One region of the Arthrobacter sp. AG258 genome, then DNA from elsewhere that is predicted to be linked to it. Evidence: riboswitches for the same ligand, from Rfam matches in the RefSeq annotation. Region 1 holds a riboswitch; each other region holds the start of a gene.
The links. A riboswitch is a leader RNA that binds a small molecule or an ion and turns the genes downstream of it on or off. The one in region 1 is predicted to bind cyclic di-AMP.
Positions count from the first base shown of each region.

Region 2: it holds a riboswitch for cyclic di-AMP, as region 1 does, so the genes downstream of both, DFO47_RS16920 (glycoside hydrolase family 16 protein) here and DFO47_RS18055 (C40 family peptidase) in region 1, are expected to answer to the same signal.
Region 3: it holds a riboswitch for cyclic di-AMP, as region 1 does, so the genes downstream of both, DFO47_RS10845 (LysM domain-containing protein) here and DFO47_RS18055 (C40 family peptidase) in region 1, are expected to answer to the same signal.
Region 4: it holds a riboswitch for cyclic di-AMP, as region 1 does, so the genes downstream of both, DFO47_RS19365 (hypothetical protein) here and DFO47_RS18055 (C40 family peptidase) in region 1, are expected to answer to the same signal.

Region 1 is NZ_SOBI01000009.1:157,907-162,237, reverse strand. It holds gene serC (phosphoserine transaminase) at 1-174, opposite strand, end outside; gene DFO47_RS18065 (metal-dependent transcriptional regulator) at 447-1,148, shown strand; cyclic di-AMP (ydaO/yuaA leader) riboswitch at 1,257-1,499, shown strand; gene DFO47_RS18060 (M23 family metallopeptidase) at 1,510-2,331, shown strand; cyclic di-AMP (ydaO/yuaA leader) riboswitch at 2,444-2,641, shown strand; gene DFO47_RS18055 (C40 family peptidase) at 2,712-3,389, shown strand; gene DFO47_RS18050 (NlpC/P60 family protein) at 3,552-4,319, shown strand.
Region 2 is NZ_SOBI01000008.1:114,891-119,221, reverse strand. It holds gene DFO47_RS16925 (glycosyltransferase) at 1-807, opposite strand, end outside; gene DFO47_RS16920 (glycoside hydrolase family 16 protein) at 940-1,959, opposite strand; cyclic di-AMP (ydaO/yuaA leader) riboswitch at 2,045-2,221, opposite strand; gene rpsF (30S ribosomal protein S6) at 2,584-2,889, shown strand; gene DFO47_RS16910 (single-stranded DNA-binding protein) at 2,961-3,536, shown strand; gene rpsR (30S ribosomal protein S18) at 3,663-3,902, shown strand; gene rplI (50S ribosomal protein L9) at 3,920-4,331, shown strand, end outside.
Region 3 is NZ_SOBI01000004.1:349,407-353,737, forward strand. It holds gene DFO47_RS10830 (DNA alkylation repair protein) at 1-527, opposite strand, end outside; gene DFO47_RS10835 (TraR/DksA C4-type zinc finger protein) at 524-883, opposite strand; gene DFO47_RS10840 (lytic transglycosylase domain-containing protein) at 905-2,218, opposite strand; cyclic di-AMP (ydaO/yuaA leader) riboswitch at 2,472-2,644, shown strand; gene DFO47_RS10845 (LysM domain-containing protein) at 2,648-3,484, shown strand; gene DFO47_RS10850 (protein adenylyltransferase SelO) at 3,563-4,331, opposite strand, start outside.
Region 4 is NZ_SOBI01000011.1:32,699-37,029, reverse strand. It holds gene DFO47_RS19370 (glycosyltransferase family 39 protein) at 1-1,376, shown strand, start outside; cyclic di-AMP (ydaO/yuaA leader) riboswitch at 1,522-1,684, shown strand; gene DFO47_RS19365 (hypothetical protein) at 1,688-2,395, shown strand; gene DFO47_RS19360 (glyoxalase superfamily protein) at 2,463-2,864, opposite strand; gene upp (uracil phosphoribosyltransferase) at 2,909-3,544, opposite strand; gene DFO47_RS19350 (phosphatase PAP2 family protein) at 3,557-4,331, opposite strand, start outside.

The sequences.
Region 1 (4,331 bases):
TACGGAGCCCACCAGGTTCTTGACCGGAGCCTGCCGGTGGGATGTGCCGAGGATAGTCTTCGACGCAGCGGACAGGGCATCGATCTGTTCCGGCCGGACCTTTGAGGGGCCGGCCCCGAACCGCCCGTCCTGGGGCAGGAGGTTGGCGGGAATCGTGATGCTGGTGTCGCTCACAGGTGCTCCATTCGGCGGGGACGAAAGCTGTGGTCCGGGTGGTTGGTGGCCGGGAGCCGGCCATGGCTGCAGTGCAAACCTTCCCCAATTCTGCCTGAAGCGCGCAGGGTGGCGGGAGCGGGCGGCGCCAATGTCCAGCCAATGAGACGCCGCAGGCGGCAGGCCCTATTCGGACTAAATCAAAATAGGCTAAACTCTTCCCCGGACTACGTCGCGGGAAGAGGCGATACGGTGGGACAACGCAAGGTACTGCGCTCGAGGAGCTGAGCTGGATGACGGATCTGATCGACACTACGGAGATGTACCTCAGGACCATCCTGGAGCTTGAGGAAGAGAACATCGTTGCCCTCCGGGCCCGTATCGCCGAACGCCTGCGCCACTCGGGGCCTACCGTTTCCCAGACCATCGGCCGGATGGAGCGCGATGGCCTGGTCGTCGTCTCCGGTGACAGGCACCTGGAACTGACCGACACCGGCCGCAAGCGTGCCACTGAGGTCATGCGGAAGCACCGGCTGGCCGAGCGCCTGCTGGCCGACGTGATCGGATTGGACTGGGCCTATGTCCATGACGAAGCCTGCCGCTGGGAACACGTTATGAGCGAACGGGTGGAGCGGCGCATCTACGAGATGCTGGACCACCCCACGGAGTCGCCCTACGGAAACCCCATCCCCGGCCTTGCCGCCCTGGGCGGAGAGCCCGGACCCGGGTTCGGCGACGGCGCCATCAGCCTGGTGGAGGCAATGAAGGCCTACGGGCCTGAATCGGCAGTGACCATCAGCCGGCTGGCGGAACCGATCCAGGTGGAGCCGGAACTGCTGACCCAGCTCGACGAGGGCGGTATCCGGCCCGGCGCGTCTGTCTCCCTGGAACGCGTCGGTGACTACATTTCGGTACGGGTGGCGGGAATCGAGGGCGCGCTGGAGCTGCCTCCCGAGGTGGCGGCACACGTTTTCGTCGCCGTGAACCAGGCCTGACGCCGCGTTTCCATACCCCACCCGGGGGATTCCAAGCAAAGATAACGGAATTGTTACCTAGGGTCTTAAGCCCCTATAGTGGAACCCAGCGTTGATACTTAAGCGTTACCTGATCCGGAGCCGAGCTCTGCCAGCGGGCCAGGTGTACGAGTCGTTACTGGCAGAGGCGGGGGAACCACAACCGGCAGCGGGGGACTGCCTTGGGGTGAAGTCCGTCAGCAGCAAGCCTCTCCAGTGAAGGATTCTTCCGGGAATATCCCTGTGTAGAAGTTTGCCCATGACGGACCGGGTCTTTGATCTCTCTGACCCGAATCCGACAGCTAACTCCGCAGGCTATTCCAGAGAGGAACCCTTCTTGACCATGCAGACCTCCCGGGGCCGCCGTCGCGCGGCGGGCCCCCCTGAGGCACCCCGGGTTGTCGAAGTAGCCGCCGCGGAGCGCCCCCGCGACCCGCAACGGGATGCACGCCGCCGCCGGGGTCCGTTCCGGCAAATCACCGACTTTGCCGCGGCCAGCGGCATCGGCCAAAAGGCTGGCATCGCCCTCGCCGCCACCGGCCTGGTGCTCACGGTGACCATGCCCGCCACCAGCCCCGTTATGGCGACGGATGCGGCCGGAATCGCACCCCAGGCCGCCTCCGCAGTCAGCCCCCAGCCCCAGATTTCCGCGGATGTAGGCGCCCAGATCGACTTCAGCCGCTCAGCCGTCGTAACGCAGGCGGACCCCGACGGGAAGCTGAAGCAACTGCTGAGCGCCCAGTCGGCCGGATCGGTAACGCGTGCGGCTTCCGCCGGGACCCTGGCCGCGCCGCTGGCATCCCTCGTGACCGCGTCGCCCTTCGGCTACCGGGTCAGCCCAATCACCGGCGGCACCGGAGATTTCCACCGCGGACAGGACTTCGTGGCACAGTGCGGGACGTCCGTCCTGGCAGCCGCAACAGGAACCGTGACCTTCGCCGGCTGGCACCAGTTCGGCGGTGGAAACCGGGTGGTGATCGACCATGGCAACGGCCTGGAGACCACGTACAACCACCTCTCGTCCTTCAACGTCAAGGTGGGCCAAACGGTCTCCCGCGGCGAAGTCGTGGCGTTGAGCGGGACCACCGGGGCGTCCACCGGCTGCCACCTGCACTTCGAAGTTCAGGTCAACGGCGAAGTGGTCGATCCGATGGGCTGGCTGTAACCGTTTGATTGCGCACTCCCAGATCGCCGTGACCCGCCGTGACCTGAATGTGACATTGAAGCAAAACTGCTGTACCGTCTAACTCGCGTCAACTTTTCCGAAGTTGACGCTCTTGAGTGGATTGCCTAACTCTGCCACCGCTCAAGGTCCGTTCGCATTTCATCGTCTGGCAGGGGCGGGGGAACCAATTTTGGCCTTCTGCGTTCTGGAAGGCCTTGGGGTTAAGTCATGAGCTTCCCAGGAAGCGAAGTGGCCGGGTGACTCCCATCCGAATCCGACAGCTCACCTCGCAGGCATTGGGAGAGGCTACCTTCGTGTCTTCACGCCATAATTCTGCGCGCCACCGTGCGCAAACGGTTCGCGCCAACCCCTTGGACGCCATGTCCAAGGCCGTAAGCGCCAATGCCGGGACCGTGGGCCGCCAGGCTGCCGTTGTGGCAGCGGCTTCAGGCCTCATCCTGAGCATGGGCCTGCCGGCCAACGCCGCGGACACCACTGCCGGCATCTCGGCCTCCACGGAGTCCGGTTCCGCGCAGACCGCCCTTGCTGTCACCGCGGCCCCCACGGCCACCGTTTCCTTCGAGCGTCCGGCGGTCAAGACCACCGCCGCCCCGAAGGTGGAAACCGTGCGCACCCAGTCCACCGCGTCCGCGGACCGCACCGCCACCACTGCCGGCCAGGAGGCGTCCAAGGCCGGACAGGCAGTGGAAGCCGTTTCGTCCGCAGCCACCTCGGGTATCGCCGCGATCGCCTACACCGGCATCGGCCACCCCTACGTCTGGGGCGGCACCACCCCCAACGGCTGGGACTGCTCCGGCTTCGTTCAGTGGGTCTACGCGCAGGCTGGAATCAGCATTCCCCGCACGAACGCGTGGAGCATCATGACCCCCACCTCCACCCCCCAGCCGGGCGACCTCGTGGTCCAGAACGGCGGCGCACACGTCGGCATCTACGTCGGCAACGGCATGATGATCAGCGCGCTCAACCCGTCGCAGGGAACCATGCTCCACTCTCCCGCAGCCACCGGTACTTCCACGTACTACCACCTGAACAAGTAGTTCTTGGGCTCCACGCTCCAAGGGCTATTTCTTTGCCCAAAGCTTTTTCGCTAGAAACCAACATCCCCGTTCGGGACGCGCCGGCGTACCCCCAAGATGCCGGCGCATCCAACCCCCTCGGACAGGCCACCGCGGTCCAGAGGAAAACGAAAGAGAGAACTGATGACGACTCGTGCTACCGCACGGCACCGCGCCGAGGTCACCAAAACCAACTCGATCGCGATCATTGCCAAGGCTGTCAGCGACAACGCCGGCGGCATGGGCCGCCAGGCTGCAGTAATCGCTGCAGCTTCCGGCCTGGTCCTGACCAGCGGCATCGCAGCCAACGCAGCCGACACCAACGTCAAGCGCGACTCGGCTCCGGCATCCGCCATGGAAGTTGAATCCGCCGTCGACGCTCCGATCTCAGCGGCTTCCACCATTGCCATCAGCTTCGAAAAGCCGGCCGTTACCACCTCTCCGGCACCGGCTCCCGAGCCCGAGGTTGCGGTGCAGGAAGCCGCTCCCGCTCCCGTTGCCCAGGCCGTTGCCGCTCCCAAGGTGACTGCCAAGGTTGCAACTGCCGATGCCACGGCTGCCCCCGCCGCCCAGGTTTCCGCCAGCGGAAAGGGTGCTGCCATCCTGTCCGCTGCCTACGCCCAGCTTGGCGTACACCAGGACTGCACCATGCTGGTGACCAACGCATTGGCTGCCGTCGGCATCCACTTCCACGACTGGCCCGCCGGTTACCTGTCATTGGGTGACAGGGTGTCCGCATCCCAGGCCCAGCCCGGCGACCTCATCTACTACGCCGACGGTGGCGGAGGAATGGCCCACATCGCCGTCTACGCCGGAAACGGGATGGCCGTCCACGGCGGCTTCAACGGCAACGACACCGTTGTGTTCAGCGCCAACGTTGGCTCCGGACCGGTCTTCATCCACGTTCGGTAACCACTGCCGCCC
Region 2 (4,331 bases), on a different contig from region 1:
GGCCAGGATTTCGATGTGTGGACCGGCCAGCGCCTGGACTGCCGCTGTGGGTTGCCGCCCGGCGATGACGAACCGTGCCTCCGGGACCTCCCGCCACACGAGGGGAGCGATACGGGTGGCCAGGACCGTGGCGCTGTCCACGTTGGGGGCGTAGTTGAGGCTGCCCGCGAAGCAGACCACCGGCGCCTTCCGGTCCGGACGCGGCCCCGCGGCCACGCTGGTTCCGTTGGGGATGCTTTTCACGGACCGGCCGAGCTTCGCGGACCAGGCTGCAGCGTCCTGTGCCCCGACGGTCAGCAGCCGCGCCCTGGCGGGCAGCGACCGTTCCGCCCGTTCGGCGAGGTGCTCGCGCAGCCGGTAGGCCGGCCGGAGGGAGCGGGCAATATCCGTGTCCATGGCGGCCCGGATGGACCAAGGGTCCACCGTTTGCAGCACCACGGGACCGGCCACATGATGCGAAAGGAAGAGGGCGTGCGGGCCATGGATGAGGGTGGCCTCTCTGCTGCCGGACAGGGTGGCTGCCGCTGCCCGCGCTGACGGGGTGGAGCGCCGGTGCTTTCCCAGGCCGGCGAGGCCGCCGAAGGAGCGGACAAATGCGGCGGGGTCGTCCCGCGGGGCTAGTTCGTGGACGGTTTCGCAGCGGGCCCGGACCTCCGCCGGAACCGGGACAGGGCCGGAAAACGTCAGCAGCGTGACGGCAACATCCGCGGGAAGGTGAAGGATCACTTCGTACGGGATCATGGAGCTTCCATCACCGAGTTGCGGGTCCCGGTTTGGCACGCTTTCCGTCACGTACAGGAGCTTCATTGCAAGAGTGTACTGGATCACACTCGGGTGGCAGGGTTGCTCTGGGCAACTTTGTGGGGAACCGCAGGAAGCCAAAAAAGGGCGACGGCGGGAAGTCCCGCCGTCGCCCTTTCCAAGGGGGCGCGTGGCCGGCTACTGCCAGGCGCGGACGTAGTCCACCAGGAGTTGGGACTGCGGGCCGTACACCGGGTTCGTCGAGGAAGCGCCGACGTTCAGCACGATGTACTGCGGGGCGTTTCCGTCGTCCGTGGGGTAGGACTTGACCTTCACGCCGTCGAAGTAGACGTCCGACGAGTTGGCCATCCGGTGCAAGCCGAAGGTGTGGTATTCGTTGGCCCAGTTGCCGCCGACGCCACCCTGGTTGTGTGACCCGGAGCCGGAGTGGTAGTTCACGGTCATCTTGCCCTGGAGGACCTCCGCGATGTCGTTCTCGCCGGTGGCCGGCCAGGACTGCCCGGTGGTCCAGAACGCGGGCCAGTTATAGAGGCCGTTGGCGTTGCCGGGGAACTTGATGCGGGCCTCGACGTACCCGGTGGTGAACTGGTACCCGGTGCCCGCTCCACCCTTCGGGTTCGTGGAGACCAAGGACCCGGAAGACGAGGAGGCAAGGCTGAGGGCCAGGTTGCCGTTGGCCACGGAGACGTTGGCTGGGCTGGTGGCCACCTTGTTCATGGTTCCGCAGTTGGGGGAGAACCAGCAGTTGGACCACTTACCGCTGTCCAGGCCTGAACCGTTGAACTCGTCAGCGAAGGTCATGGTCCAGTTTCCGGGGACCCCTGCGGGCATGGGCGTCCCGCTGTTGGCCAGCGGTGCCGAGGCTGGTGCCACGGCGATGGGGGACTGCGGTGCAGGAGCCGCCACGGCCGGAGCCGGGGCGGGTGCCGCGGGAGCCGGCGCCTGGGCCGGAGCCTGCTCTGGTGCGGGCGCGGGTGCGGCTGCCGGTGCCGGGGCGGGCGCCGGAGCGGACTGGACTGCGGCCGACGGGGTGGGCTGGACCTGTACCTCGCTGCCGGCCCCGGCGGCGCTGGCCACCCGGGATACGTCGGCAGCTTCATTGCCGTTGGCGACGCCGAGGCCAAGGGAGGCTGCGCCGAGGACGGCTGCTGCCAGGCCGGCGGCCAAGGGCAGGCGGCGGGAATCTCTGGATGTCAAGAACTGACGGAGCCCGGCCGATGGGGTCTCATTCTGATGACGGCGGGCGCGTTTGGCGCTCGATTTGCGGGATGCGGGCATGGGGAATTTACCTCTCAACGCCGGCGGGGTTAGCTGTCGGGTTCGAATGCTGCCATTCGGCCGCGGATCGCGGCTTCACCCCGAGGGCAGGCGGGAGCCATACCCGTGACACTTGGGTCCCCCGCCTCTGCCTTGGAACCTGAGGGATCGCGGAAGCGGCAGAGTTGGGCGTCTTCCGGGATTGGGGCCGGCTGGGGCGGCCCACCCGAAGACCGTACACGAAAATCCCTGTGGAATCACAATTGGGTAACGGAAGCGGCGCGGTGGGCGTGGCGTCCCGCGGTGCACCGCATAGACGTCTAATGGCGACCGGCACACTCCTGCGTTTTCCACATACGTGTCCGGTCGGGCTGCTCCTGCCGCATCACGCGGCTAGCCTTGAGTCAAGCGCGAATCGCCTATCAGGTCCAGATGCACTAGGATATTGAAGTCTGTGCTGCGTCCTGCCTCCGTACTGGTGGCAAGGCACTGCGCGGAATCGCAAATGAACCTCCTGTTACGGAAATGCCGTAACCGCTTAGCCCAAAGGAGGTGGGTTCACATATGCGTCCTTACGAATTGATGGTAATCATCGACCCCGAGGTCGAAGAGCGTACCGTTGAGCCGTCGCTTCAGAAGTTCCTGAACGTCATCACCAACGATGGTGGAACCATCGAAAAGGTTGACATCTGGGGCCGTCGCCGTCTGGCTTACGAGATCAAGAAGAAGTCCGAAGGTATCTACGCCGTGGTGAACTTCACCGCCAAGCCGGAAACCGCCAAGGAACTTGACCGCCAGCTGTCTCTTAACGAGACCATCATGCGCACCAAGATCACCCGCCCCGAAGAGCAGAAGGTTGTTGCTGAGTAATCAGCACCAAAATTCATTCTTTACCCCGCAGGAACGCACTCTTCACCCAGGATCGAACAAGGAGGCAGTAGATGGCAGGCGAGACCACCATTACGGTCATCGGTAACCTCACCAATGACCCGGAATTGCGGTTCACACCGTCCGGTTCCGCAGTAGCGAACTTCACCATCGCTTCCACCCCCCGCACCTTTGATCGCCAGTCCAACGAGTGGAAGGACGGGGAGACCCTGTTCCTCCGCGCCGCGGTCTGGCGTGAAGCTGCCGAGAACGTCGCCGAATCCCTGACCAAGGGCATGCGCGTGATCGTCACCGGCCGCTTGAAGAGCCGTTCCTACGAAACAAAAGAAGGCGAAAAGCGCACTGTCATCGAGCTTGAGGTCGACGAAATCGGCCCCAGCCTGCGCTACGCCAACGCCAAGGTCAACCGCACCCAGCGCTCCGGCGGACAGGGTGGGGGCGGCTTCGGCGGCGGCAACGGCGGCGGTGGCTTCGGAGGCGGCAACCCTGGTGGAAACCAGGGCGGCAACTCCGGTGGAGGCTGGGGCGGCGGCAACCAGCAGGCTGCACAGGACGATCCCTGGGCCACGCCCGGCGTGTCCAATGCAGGCGGCTGGGGCAACGGCCCCGATTCCGAACCTCCCTTCTAAAACCCAAACAACGGCCCGATGCCGGGAATGCCCGGGAGCCGCAAGGCACCCAAGGTTTTGCCGCCGTCGGACCACCACCATCCCGTGGATCAATATCCACGGGCTCCCTAGAATAGGAGCTCCACGATGGCTAAGGCTGAACTCCGTAAGCCCAAACCAAAGTCCAACCCCTTGAAGGCCGCTGACATCACTGTCATCGACTACAAGGACGTAGCATTGCTGCGCAAGTTCATCTCCGACCGCGGAAAGATCCGCGCCCGTCGCGTCACTGGCGTCACGGTGCAGGAACAGCGCAAGATCGCCCAGGCAATCAAGAACGCCCGCGAAGTTGCTCTGCTGCCTTACTCCGGCGCTGGCCGCGGCTAAGGAAGGGATTAACTAACATGGCAAAGCTCATTCTGACCCACGAAGTAACCGGTCTCGGTGCTGCTGGCGATGTTGTCGAGGTCAAGGACGGTTACGCACGTAACTTCCTGCTGCCCCGCGGCTTCGCCCTGACCTGGACCAAGGGTGGCGAGAAGCAGGTTGAGTCCATCAAGGCTGCCCGCGCCGCCCGTGCGCACGCTTCTGTTGAAGCTGCACAGGCGCAGGCCCAGGCTCTGTCCTCCAAGAAGGTCAAGCTCGAGGTGAAGGCCGGCGAGTCCGGTCGTCTCTTCGGCACCGTCAAGCCTGCTGATGTCGCTGCCGCAGTCGAGGCCGCCGGCCTCGGTGCCATCGACAAGCGCAACGTTGAACTGCCGAACCACATCAAGTCTGTCGGTTCGTACACGGCCAACGTCCGCCTGCACGAGGATG
Region 3 (4,331 bases), on a different contig from region 1:
CATTGTGTCAACTCTTTCTCCAGGAGGCGTGCTGCCGTTTGGAGTTGGGATTCAGGGTCTGCGCGCCAGCGCGCCAGGACAGCCGCGGCCCGCTGGCGGTCTCGGTGGTCCAAGCCGGCCAGCAAGGGCACCAGGACGTCGGAGACCAAAGGCCCGGCCAGCTCTGCCGCCTGGGCCGACCGGAGAAAGCCCTCCAGCCGGGTGAGGTCCGAATGCCGCAGCACCTGCACCTTTGTTTGCAGCAGGACAACGGCGGCCAGCCGGCGTTCGAAGACCGGCTGCGAGCCTGGTTTCGGCTGGCCCCACAGGGCGGAGGCCAGCATGACCGTGGTGTCATGGCCCATGTCCTTGAACTTCCTAAGGGCGTCCCGGACTGTGCCGCGGACTGCGCCGATCGAAGACCCGTAGGAGGCCAGGGCTCCGCCCAGCCGGTAGCCCACCTCGTCGGCCCGGTACCAGGCACCCTCGTTCTGAAGGGTCCGGTCGATAAATTCAGCAGCAGCCGCGACGTCGGGCACCTCGGTCACCGCCCCCGCCCCGCAGAGGCATGAAGGATACAGAATGGGGTCCAGGGCCGCGCCTCGAGCCTGCCGGCCGCAATGGGCTCGCCGCAGACCGCACAGGTTCCATAGGTGCCGTTGGCCAGCCGCTCCAGGGCTGCCTCCACTTGGTCCAGCCCGGCTGAACTCTGCTTCAACAATGCCGACGCCTGCGACAGTTCGAAGGCGATCGTGGCGCCCTCGGGATCGTGTTCGTCATCGACGTTGGAGTCCTGCCGGGCCGCGTTGGCCGCGTCGATATCAGCCCGCAGCGCCGGCAACAGGGCCAACCTCCGGGCCCGTTCCTCTTCGAGCAGCACCCTGAACCGTTCGAAATCTGGCATGCGGAAAGCCTAGCGCGTCAGTCAGTACCAGTTCAGGGCGACGGAATGGCTCCAGGCGCCGCACGGGGACCCGTAGCGGTCGCGGATGTAGCCGAGCCCCCAGTCAATCTGCGTCCGGTAACTCGTCAGCCAGTCGCTTCCGGCGCTGGCGTACTTTCCCGGCGGCAGGGCCTGGGCTATGCCATAGGCCCCGGATGAGGCATTCGTGGCCGTGGTCAGCCAGCCGGATTCCTTGGTCCACAGCTGGGACAGGCACTGGAACTGGTCGGCGCCCCAGCCGAGGGCACCCAGGCGTCCCGAGGCATAGGCCTTGGCGCCGGCAGGATCATTGACGGCACCGCCCGGGACGGAGGGAACGACGACGGGCGGCGGGCCGGGCACGGCAGGCTGCGGCGGACTGCCGGGAACCGGGTCGGCCGGCGGGGCCGGTACCGCCTCGTTGCCGGCCGGAGCTGCAGCCGCGGGTTTGGGCTGCCGGGCTGCGGCCGCGGCAGCCTGCGCCGCGGCTTCGGCCTGCCGGCGGGCCTGCTCCGCCGCAGCGGCGCGCTTGGCCTCCTGGGCCGCTTCATAGGCAGCCAGCGCCGCCTGGCCCTGGCGATACTCCCCCTCAAGTGCCGCCGTCGTTCCCTTCAGCGAGGCCAGCTGGGCGGTCAGTTCGGTGCTGTGCTGCTGTTCGTCATTTACCTGCCGGGCAAGCGCGTCCTGGGCGGAGCGGGCTGCGTCCAGTTTGGCTTTTGCTTCCCCGGACAGTCGTTCCCGCTCAGTGCGGGCCACTTTTTCCTGCTCTGCCAGGGATGCGGCAACTTTTCCGGCAGCCGCAGTTTTCTCCACCAGAGCAGCAGTCTTGTCGCCCACCAGCTGGACGAGGTTGAGCCCTTGGACGCTGTTGTTCCGCAGGGCATCAAGGGCCACGAAGAATCCGGTATTGGTCCCGCCCGTCTTGTACGCCTGGACGGCAAGCGCTCCGATTTCCTTGCGATGCCGGGCCAGTTCGTCGTTGGCGCGGGCAGCCTGGGCGGACAATGAATCCAGCCTTACCGATGCCGCTTGCAGCCCGGCGTCGGCTGCGGCGTAGTCGGCCGCTGCCCGGACCGCCGTGTTACCGGCGGCTTCAGCCTGGGTCTGGAGGCCGTCCAGGAGCCCATTGATGGTGGTGATCTCTGCCGCTTTCGCTGCCTCGGAAGACTGCGCCTGCTGCACGTCAGCCCAGGACGGATACCCACCGGGAGGTGCAGGCTCGTCTGCCGTGGCAGGCAGGACCGTGGCCGCTGCCACTGCGATGGCGAGCAGTCCCCCCACCAGTGGGGACGTGGGCATGGTCACGAACAGGGGCATAGTCCCGAAGCATACCGGCGGCACGCCGGAGCGGAAAGGCGGCCGTGCCTGCTTTGTTACCCGTTTGGTCCGGTGCCGGACCGGCGGGAGCCCGGCGTGGGTGGATCGGACCCATCCAATCGTTGGTTGAATACGAGAGAAGAACCTCGCATGTTATCTAAACGTGACAATGGGAGGGTCGGCGGGTTATGGTCTTCTGGTGTCCCTCCCCAAACGGGACACTCCCATCAGTTTGCCGAGCCCTGCCGCTGATACCGGGATTCAACCGCATTCATGCTGGCAGGGACGGGGGAACCAAGTTTCCACGACCTTTCAGGTCTTGGGGTTAAGTCGGACAGCTCCTCCGCCCACCGCGGAGATATGTTCGGCCGGGTATCTCCAACCCGAACCCGACAGCTCACCCCGCAGGCATGGGAGAGGCGATCAATCGTGTCAAAGAATCTCAGCACTGCCCGCCACCGCGCGACCCCGGTCCGCTCCATTGCGCTCGAGGGACTCGCCGTGACGGCCAAATCACAGGCCCGTTCGTTTGGCCGTCCGGCCCTCGCTGTTGCCGCCGCGTCCGGCATCGCGTTCGGCGTCGGCGCCCCGGCCCATGCGGGCGTGACGGGCGCGGACACCACTGAGCAGGCCAGCGTCCAGGCCGCCGCAGCTCCTGCAACTGCTCCGGCAGCCGCGGCAGCAACCGTCCACACCGTCGTTTCCGGGGACACCCTCGGCGCGATTTCGGCCGCGTACGGAGTCAGCCTCAATGACGTCCTGGCTGCCAACGGCCTGGGATTGTCGTCCATCATCTACCCCGGTGACCAGATCCAGATCCCCGGCGCCGGCTACGTGGCAGCACCTGCCCCGGCGCCGGCAGCGGCCCCCGTCCAGGCGGCAGCCGCCACCGCACCGGCGAACACCGGCATGAACATGTCCTACGCATCAGCAACGCCGGTGGCGTCCACCACCGGCAGCGGGACCGGTGCTGCCATCCTGGCCTCCGCCTACGGCCAGGTCGGCGTGAGCCAGGACTGCACCGCCATGGTTGAAAAGGCCCTGCGCTCCGTCGGCAAGAGCGTCGGCGACCTGGCTCCCACGCAGTTCTTCCAGTACGGCAGCGTGGTCGGGAGCCCGGCACCCGGCGACCTCATCATCACCTCGGGCCACGTGGGCGTTTACGCCGGCAACGGCCAGGTTGTGAGTGGCGGCGTCAACGGCTACACCACGCAGGTGCACTCCATCAGCTGGCTCAGCGGCTACTCAGTGGTCCGCGTCGCCTAGTCTTCGCGCAGTAAAGCCTGCTCCCAACAGGAGGGTGGCAGCCGGGTCTCCGGTTGGCACCCTCCTGTTGTCGTCGGATCAGGTCCCGCAAAAGGTCGTATAGGTCCCGAAGTCCGCCGGGGCACCGTCCATGTAGCGTTCCAGCCCGGCCCGCTCGGTGAAAGGATCGGTCACGGCCTGAAGCAGGCGCTGCAACGGGGCAGGATCTCCCTCCGTGCCGGCGGCGAGGGCTTCCTCCACCAGATGGTTCCGTGGAATGTACGCCGGGTTGACGCTGTCCATCAGCCCTGCGTCGGGTTGCAGCGCCAACCACCGCTCCGACCAGGCGTCGAAGCCGGCCAAATCCATCACCATCCCGCGCACCGGGCGCAGGTCGCCGCGGGCCGCCCTGCCAAGGTTACGGAAGAACAGGGTGTAATCCACCGGGCCGTCCTTGAGGATGGCCACCACATCGTCAATAAGGCTGGACAAGGCGTCGTCGCTGGCGTTTCCAGCGGCAAGACCCAGTTTGGTTTTCATGCCGCCCGTCCACGCCGTGCTGTACTGTCCACGGAATCCACCGAGCACCTCCACCGCTGCAGCAACAGCCTTGTCCTCGTCTTCGTCAACGAGCGGCAGCATTGCCTCGGCAAGGCGGGCAAGGTTCCATTCGGCAACGACTGGCTGGTTGGCGTAGGCGTAACGGCCACTGACATCGATGGAACTGAACACGGCGGCGGGATCGAAGGCATCCAGGAACGCACACGGGCCGTAATCAATGGTTTCCCCTGAGATGGTCATGTTGTCCGTATTCATGACCCCGTGCACGAATCCCGCCAGCATCCACCGGGCCACCAGCCCGGCCTGG
Region 4 (4,331 bases), on a different contig from region 1:
CCAGGCTGGGCCGGCGGCTGCTGCATCTGCTCGCCGCCGGTGCCGCGATGCTTGCCGCGGCCGGCTGGTGGCTGGCGGTCGTGGAGCTCATCCCGGCTGCGGACCGTCCGTTCATTGGTGGTTCGCAGGACAATTCCATCCTGGAACTGACCCTCGGCTATAACGGCCTCGGCCGGCTGACGGGCGACGAGACAGGGAGCGTGGGCGGCGCCAACGGCTGGGGCGTTCCCGGGCTGCTGCGGATGTTCAACAGCGAATTTGGCGGCCAGATCGCGTGGCTGCTGCCCTCCGCACTGATCCTTGCTGCCGGCCTGCTGTGGGTGGGACGCCGGGCGCCGCGGACTGACGCCGTCCGGGCGTCGGTGCTCATCTGGGGTTCCTGGGTCCTGGTGACCGGCCTGGTCTTCAGCTTCATGGCGGGCATCATCCACCCCTACTACGCGGTGGCATTGGCGCCCGGGATCGCAGCCCTGGCCGGCCTGGGCCCGGTACTTCTCTGGCAGCACCGGCGGCAGGCCGCAGCGGCGGTCTTCCTGGCCGCCGCAGTGGCCGCGGCAGCCCTGATGGCATTCACCCTGCTGGGAACCACATCCGCCTACGGCCCGTGGCTGCGCTGGGTGGTGCTGGCTGCAGGCCTTGCGGCCGCAGCAGGAACAGGGTTGAACAGGTTCATCCGCCTGCGCTCCGTGCAACGGACGACGACGGCGCTCGCCATTGCGGCATCGCTGGCCGGCCCGCTGGCCTTCTCCATGTCGACGGCGGCGACGGCGCACAGCGGGGCCATTGTCAGCGCCGGACCGGCGACGTCGTTCGGCGGCCCGGGCGGGTTCGGCGGAAACCGGACCGGCGGGTTTGGCGCGGGCGGCACGTCCCGGCAGTTGAACGGCCAGGCTGGACAAGGCCAGGCCGGACAAGGCCAGGCCGGACAAGGCCAGGGTGCCGGCCAGGGCGGGGCAGCAGGCCAGGGCGGGGCAGCGCAGGGCGGTCAGGGTGCCACCGGTGGCCGCGCCGGCGGGATGGGCGGCCTTCTGGGTGCGCCCACGCCGTCGGCCGGGCTCGTGGCCGCATTGAAGGACGGTGCCTCAAACTACACCTGGGCAGCGGCAGTAGTCGGTTCGAACAATGCCGCAGGTTACCAACTGGCCACGGAACTGCCGGTGATGGCCGTGGGCGGCTTCAACGGCACCGACCCCTCCCCCACGCTGGAACAGTTCCAAGCGCTGGTCTCCCAAGGCCGGATCCACTACTTCATTGCCGGCGGGACCATGATGTCCAGCAGCGGCTTTGACGCCTCCACCCGGATTGCACAGTGGGTGGAGTCCACGTTCCCGGCGCAAAACATTGGCGGGACCACGGTCTATATCCTGGCGGGATAACCCGGCGCCGGGGATCCGCCTGCAGCAAATCGACGCGCCATGATTCGTGACTTCCGTTACCCAAATGTGACTAATGCGCAATCTTCCTGTACCGTCGATTGGGTGCGGTCCCCGTTCGGGCCGCATATCCCGGGTTGACGCCAAGCTCTGCCGCTTCCCGGATTCCGCTTGAGCAACGGCAGAGGCGGGGGACCCACCGTCCCGGGCAATGATTGCCCTTGGGGTTAAGCCAGCACGTGTTTTTTCCGTGCGGCCGGATGCCCTCATCCGAACCCGACAGCTAACTCCGCAGGTGTGAGAGGCGATCAATCATGTCTAAATCCATGGCAAAACCATGCCTGCAAACCAAGGCAAAACATCGGGCCAAACCCCAGCCCGCCAAAAAGACCACCGTGGGCCGGCGTGTTGCGGTCCTCGCTGCATCATGCGCGGTGCTGGTTGGCGTTGGCGCGGCAGGCCAGGCGACCAACAGCATGACCCAGGCGTCGTCCACCGGGTCAAGCGCTTCCACGTCGGCGGCGGATGCCCAGATGAGCATCGAGAAGAGCGAAATCCGGTCCAACCCGGCCGCTAATCCTGCTCCTTCCGCCATCAGCGTGGCACCGCAGGCCGCGGAGCCGGCCCCCGCGCCCGCTCCCGCCGCCCCGCCTGCTGAAGCACCCGCACCTGCGCCGGCCCCCGCACCTGAGCCTGCTCCCGCCGTCGCGGTTAACGATCCCGCGGGCGCCCAGGCCTACGCCGCCAGCCAGCTGTCCTCCTTTGGCTGGGGACCGGACCAGATGCAGTGCCTGCAGACGCTGTGGACCAAGGAATCCGATTGGACCACCACCGCCACCAACGCCAGCAGCGGCGCGTACGGCATCGTCCAGTCGCTGCCGGCGGAGAAGATGGCCAGCGCAGGCGCCGACTACCTGACCAACTACCGCACGCAGATCAACTGGGGCCTGGACTACATCAAGAAGAGCTACGCCTCGCCCTGCGGCGCGTTGAACTTCCACCTGGCACACAACTGGTACTAGGCACCACCAGCACCGGGCGCAACGCAAACCGCGGGCCGCATCATGTCGATGCGGCCCGCGGTTTGCGTTAACCGGCGCCCCGGACGTCGCCCGGCCCGGCGTTCCGCCAGGGGATGTACTGGACAGACCACTTGTTGCCGTCCGGATCGGCGAAGTACAGGAAGTGGCCCCACTGCTGCACATCCACGTCGCTGACGTCCACGCCGTTGCCCTTGAGTTGGCGGTGGGCAGCCTCGATGTCGCTGACCACCAGCTGGAGGTTGGATCCTGTGCCGGGCGGAGCGTCGGTGAGCCCTTCGCCGATGCAGATGGAGCAGGCGGAGCCGGGTGGCGTCAACTGCACGAAGCGGATCGACTCCGACGGGCGTTCGTCGTAGTCGGCGTTGAAGCCAACCTTGTTGACGTAGAAATCCTTGGCGCGGTCCACATCGGATACAGGGACAAAGACAAGTTCAAGTTTCCAGTCCATCCGCACAGGCTAGCGGCGGGAACGGTTTTGAAAAAGGGTGGAACCTACCCGGCGATCCCGTACAGGCGGTCGCCGGCGTCGCCGAGGCCGGGAACAATGTAGGACTTCTCGTTGAGCTTCTCGTCGATGGAGGCCAGGACGATGTGCACGTTTGCGTCGCCCAGTTCCTCCTCCAGCTTGGCCAGGCCCTCCGGGGCCGCCAGCAGGCAGATGCAGGTGACGTCGGAGGCGCCGCGCTTGAAGAGGAACTTGATGGCCTCACGCAGGGTTCCGCCGGTGGCCAGCATCGGGTCCAGGACGAAGACCTGGCGGCCGGTGAGGTCCTCGGGGAGGCGCTCGGCATACGTGATGATGTCCAGGGTTTCCTCGTCCCGGGCCATGCCCAGGAAGCCCACCTCGGCGGTGGGCACCAGCTTGGTCATGCCTTCCAGCATGCCCAGGCCGGCGCGCAGGATGGGAACTACCAGCGGCGTGGGCTTGGTGAACGCGGTGCCGACCGTGGTGCTGACGGGCGTTTGGATGGTGACGGGCTCGGTGCGGACCTCCCGCGTGGCCTCATAGGCCAGGAGGGTCACCAGCTCCTCCGTCAGCTGGCGGAAGACCGGCGACGGCGTGTTTTTGTCCCGCAGGACGGTGAGCTTGTGGGCGACCAGGGGGTGGTCAACAACGAGAGTGCGCATCCCCTAAAACTATCATCCGGCGCTGCCTTTGCCGGGTCCGGAGTGTTCGCCGTCGTGCAGCTCCTCGGCCACCACGTCCCTGACGATGGGACGGTCGAACGACGGCGCCGCACCCACGTGTTCCCGCCTGCGGACAATGTGGAACAGCCGGTGGGCCATAATCACCACACCCACCCAGGTGAGACCCAGCAGCCAGCCCGCCATGACATCCGTGAGCCAGTGGTGGCCCAGGAAGACCCTGCTCAAACCCATGGCGATGATGAACACCGCGCCCGCCGTGATGGCCAGGACCCGGACGCGCATGGCGTGGAACTGGAGGCAGATCAGGTACACCACCAGGCTGATCACCACGGTGGTGTTCAGGGTGTGCCCGCTCGGGAACGACGGGGAATCCTCGTACGGCGGAACGGCGTCTGCGTGATCCGGGCGCGTGCGTCCCACCAGCTTCTTGCCGAAGGTGGTGGCGGTAATGGACACGGCAGCGGCTCCGCCGATCAGGACCAGCGGACGCCAGTTGCGGCTGAGGAAGGTCAGCCACGCGGTGAGGATGCTGGCCAGGATGGGCATTCCGATGCCACCGCCGATATTGGTGAACCCGGTAACGAACGCGTCGAGCCCGGGGCTGCGGAGGCTCTCGGACAAGGCCAGCGCCGGCTTGTCCAGGTTGGCCAGCCCGGCGGAGTCCACCACGTCGTCATACACCTCGGCGCCCAGCAGGGCGAGGGAGACGATGACAACACCGCCCACGAGGATGGTGAGGACCAGCGCCGCGTAGGGTTTGAACCAG